Regions from separate parts of the Streptomyces sp. NPDC004752 genome, predicted to be linked through region 1. Evidence: riboswitches for the same ligand, from Rfam matches in the RefSeq annotation. Region 1 holds a riboswitch; the other holds the start of a gene.
What was found. A riboswitch is a leader RNA that binds a small molecule or an ion and turns the genes downstream of it on or off. The one in region 1 is predicted to bind cyclic di-AMP.
Positions count from the first base shown of each region.

Region 2: it holds a riboswitch for cyclic di-AMP, as region 1 does, so the genes downstream of both, ACWEKM_RS16870 (transglycosylase family protein) here and ACWEKM_RS03650 (transglycosylase SLT domain-containing protein) in region 1, are expected to answer to the same signal.

Region 1 covers NZ_JBSGBN010000005.1:45,212-47,407, reverse strand. Annotated here, with positions in the region: gene ACWEKM_RS03655 (HAD family hydrolase) at 1-441, shown strand, start outside; gene ACWEKM_RS03650 (transglycosylase SLT domain-containing protein) at 450-941, opposite strand; cyclic di-AMP (ydaO/yuaA leader) riboswitch at 945-1,129, opposite strand.
Region 2 covers NZ_JBSGBN010000035.1:1,993-4,188, forward strand. Annotated here, with positions in the region: gene ACWEKM_RS16865 (transglycosylase family protein) at 1-738, shown strand, start outside; cyclic di-AMP (ydaO/yuaA leader) riboswitch at 921-1,088, shown strand; gene ACWEKM_RS16870 (transglycosylase family protein) at 1,093-1,836, shown strand.

The DNA of each region.
Region 1 (2,196 bases):
ATCGAGCCCGGGTATCTGATGCCGCATCCGACCCTGCCCGCCGTCCGCGTCGAGCGGCGCGACGATCTGTGGTGTGCGCCCATCAGCAAGGTGCTGCTGCGCCACCCCGCCCTGTCCGACGACGAGTTGGCGGTGACGGCGCGCTCGGTCGTGGGCTCCCTGACGACCGTCACCATGTCGGGGCCCGGGACCGTCGAGCTTCAGCCGTGCGGCATCACCAAGGCCACCGGTCTGGCGCTGGCCGCCGAGCACCTCCGGCTGGCCCCCGAGCGGGCCGTCGCCTTCGGTGACATGCCGAACGACATCCCGATGTTCGACTGGGCCGCCCACGGGGTGGCGATGGCCGGCGCCCACCCCGAACTCAAGGCGATGGCCGACGAGATCACCTTGTCGAACGAGGACGACGGCGTGGCCGTCGTCCTCGAAAGACTGTTTCCGTGAAGGGTGCGTCAGTAGGCGCCGAAGACGTTGTCGATCGAGCCGTAGCGCTTGGCGGCGTAGTTGCAGGCGGCCGTGATGTTGGCGACCGGGTCGTAGATGTCGTACGACGTGCCTGCCACGTGGTAGGCGTTGAACGTGGGGTCGATCACCTGGAGCAGGCCCTTGGACGGTATGCCCTTCCGGGCGTTGGAGTCCCAGAGGTTGATGGCCCGCGGGTTGCCCGAGGACTCGCGCATGATGTTGCGGTGGATGCCGTTGTAGGTCCCTGGGATGTGCTTCTCCGCCATGATCGCGAGCGACTCGCGGATCCAGCCGTCGAGGTTGTTCGGGTACCCGGCGAGTGTCGTGGCGGTCGTCGCCACGGTCCCGGGAGTGGCCGCGTGGGCGCCGGTGGCGCCGAGGAGCGGCAGGGCGAGCAGCGCGGCGCCGGTGCCGGCCACGGCGAGGGTGCGAGCGAGGCGGTTGATGCGGGGACGGCGGTTCTGAGCGGCAGCAGACATGGCGATGTTCCTCTCCGGCGCCTACGAGGTGAGCTGTCGGGTTCGGGCGGGGGAGATGCCCGGCCGGGCCGCCGAAAGGCGACTCGACTTCACCCCTAGCCGGTCCGGCCGGCTGTGCCGTCCGGACCGGCGATCTACCTGGGTCCCCCGTTCCTGCCGTGCGAAATATGGTTCGTCGATGGGTCATGACGGGTGGCGGCAGGATTCGGCGTCCACCCGACTGGCCCGGAAGCTATGCGACCGCACATGTCGGAAACAAGTGGTGGATTCACATCTCATACCGATTGACGTGCGATTGAGACGTATGAGTCGCTTGATCCTTTGCGATTGCCAAGCATCAACTGGGCATCGGGGGAGGGGTGGTGAGGGTTGTGGGCGGGGTGTCGCACGATGGTAAAGGGTGACTCAAGTCACTCCCCCTGAAGGTCAAGTACATTCGGCATCAAGGGGAATTGAAATACCAATAGCGGCAAATCGGGCACTTCGCCCCCATGGGGCGCGGAATTCGTTTTTCGCTCGGAGTGGGAGTGGGAGAGGGAGTGGGAGTGGGAGTGGGCCAACAGTGGATCGTTCCCGGCGCTCGTGTACGTCTTCGATGCGTCCTCGGCCCACTCCACACCGTCCGGGTACGCGCGCGTGCCCCCGCCGCACGGGGCGAGCTCCACCCGCCACTCGTCCTCGGTGGCGTCTCGTACCACCAGCCGCCTCGGGTGTGGCTCGTCCAGCGTGACGGACTCGCCCGCGCGCAGCGGCTCGGCCTGCGGGGCTCCCCGAAGACGGCCATCGGGGCCGACGTCACCGCCCGCACCGGGAGTTCGCGCGAGCTGCCGCGAAGGCGTGGCCGGCGCCGCCCAGTTCGGCGGTCGCATCCTCCGTGTCGCCCGGTGGCCAAGGGGTCGCCTTCTTGCGGCCGGGCGGCGCCGTGGCCGACCGGGCGGAAGCGGCCCGCGTCCACGCGGGTGGGCAGAGGTGGGCGCGCCAGGGCCGGGGCACTCTGGAGGCCGTACGCGACGCTCGTCACGTTGGGGACGGCCAGGCGGGCTCGCCGACCCCGCGGGCCTGGGGGCCGGTCCGGTCCGGTCCGGGGTCGCGGGCGGGAGTCGGCGACGTACGCGCGCAGGAGTGGCTCGGACGCCACCGGGCGCGTGTCGGCCGCGCCGTGAGGCGAGCCGGACGTGGAGCCGTCGGGAGGGCCGGAGGCGGAGCCGTGGGAAGAACCGGACGGCGACCCGCCCGCCTAGCCGGTGTCGCCGGT
Region 2 (2,196 bases), on a different contig from region 1:
GTCGACACCGGCATGGGGGACGGCCGTTCGTCCGGTACGAAGGACTCCGGAGCCGCTTCCGGTTCGTCGGGTTCACAGGGTTCACCCGAATCCCCCGAGTCGCCGGGATCGGCCGACTCGTCTGGATCATCTGGCTCATCTGGATCATTCGGCTTGTCCGACTCGTCCTCATCCTCGTCCTCGACCTCATCCGCTGGTTCGTCCTCGTCCTCCGGCCCGTCCTCATCCCCTGACTCGTCGGATGTCGACCCGGACGCCTCGCCGTTCGCCTCTCCCTCGCCGAGCGCGAGCGCCAGTGTGAGTGCGAGCCGCGGTGCGACGGACGGGAGTACGGGAGCCGCCGAGCCCGGCGGGTCGGCCTCGTCCGACCCCGGCGCCGGGCCGGAGGGCGACTCGCCCACGGAGGCGCCCAAGTCCGACCCCTCGGGCAACTCCTCGCGAAGTGGCGGTTCTTGGAGCCTGGTCGACACCGGCTCCCTGAACGGCGGTCGCCATCGGGGCGACAGCGCGGATGAAAGCAGGGCAAGCGGGGCAAGTGGCCGGGTGTCGGGCTCGTCCGGTCGGCATGCCTACACCGTCCGCGTCGGCGACACCCTCGCCTCCATCGCCGACTCCCGTGGCGTGGACGGCGGATGGCGTGCGCTCTATGCCGCCAACGAGAAGGCCATCGGTGCCGACCCGAACCACATCGCCCCCGGTCAGACCCTGGAAGTCGGGACCGAAACGGGCGAAAAGTAGCGGGAGTTGGCGTCCCGCTTCGGGCTCAATGTCCGGTTTGGTGAAAGTGTGGGATGAGTCTCAGAAGCCCTGATCGTCTTTGAAATTCCGCCGATCGCGTGGCTACGGTCAGGACCGTTCGCCACCGCGAGCCCCGGCTGCCGCAACGCCTAGTCCTGCCAGCGGCCGTCCGGGAACAGCCGTCGCGTCAAGCGCCGTAGGCAGGAGCGGGGGACCCAAGGTAAGTGCCGCGCCGGTCGGTTGACCGAAGCGGCTCGGGGTGAAGTCGCGCCTCCACAGGGAGGTGCGGCCGGGCAACTCAACCGGCCCGAACCCGACAGCTCACCTCGCAGGCGTCGGTGAGGGGATCCATCCATGCTGTTTTCCGGCAAGGGCAAGCACCGTCGTCCGTCCAAGGCCACCCGCGTGGTGGCACTCGCCGGTGTCACCGGCGCCGCCGTCGCCGCCCCGCTGATGGCGGCCGGCAACGCCTCCGCCGCCACCGCCTCCGAGTGGGACGCCGTCGCCCAGTGCGAGTCCGGCGGCAACTGGTCCATCAACACCGGCAACGGCTACTACGGCGGCCTGCAGTTCTCGGCCTCCACCTGGGCCGCATACGGCGGCACTCAGTACGCGGCCACCGCCGACAAGGCCGGCAAGGCACAGCAGATAGCGATCGCCGAGAAGGTCCTCGCCGGCCAGGGCAAGGGCGCCTGGCCGGTCTGCGGCAAGGGCCTGTCGAGCGCCTCCTACTCCGGCGGCTCCGCATCCGGCGGCGGTGCCGACACCGGCTCCTCGAACACCACCACCGGCAGCGGTTCCTCGAACGCCCCCACGGACACCGGCTCCTCGAACGCCGGCGCCGACCGCTCCACCGAGCGGCAGGCGGCCTCCCGCTCCGCCGACCGCCCGGCCGCGAGCAAGACCGTCACCACCCCGACCGGCAAGAAGGTCAAGAAGGGCGATGGCGAGTACAAGGTCGTCAAGGGCGACACCCTCAGCTCGATCGCCGAGCAGCACGGCGTGAAGGGCGGCTGGCAGAAGCTGTTCCAGCTGAACAAGGACATCATCGAGAACGCCGACCTCATCTACCCGGGCCAGCAACTGCACCTGAAGTGACAGCCGGACGGTAGTCCGGGCACGGCTCCGACTCCGGCCCCGGTCACGGCCGCGACCCCGGCTACGACCCTGGCTTCGGCTACGACCCTGGCCCCGACCCCCGGCCCGGCCGCGCCCTCCCCCGTAGCGGGTGCCCCGGGCCCGCCCCCGTCCCCACGGGCTCCCCGCCCCGGCGCGTTCTCCCCCGTACGCGCCGGGGCGGGGTCTTTCTGCCCCGCCCCCTTCCCGGCCTGCTCCTTCTGCTCCTTCCGGCCGTCACCGTTTCCCGGCCTGCTCCTTCTGCTTCTCGCGGCCGCTCCGATGTCCGGCCCGCCCTCTCCGCTTCTCCCGGCCCGCCCCCACGTCCCGGCTCGGCTCCCT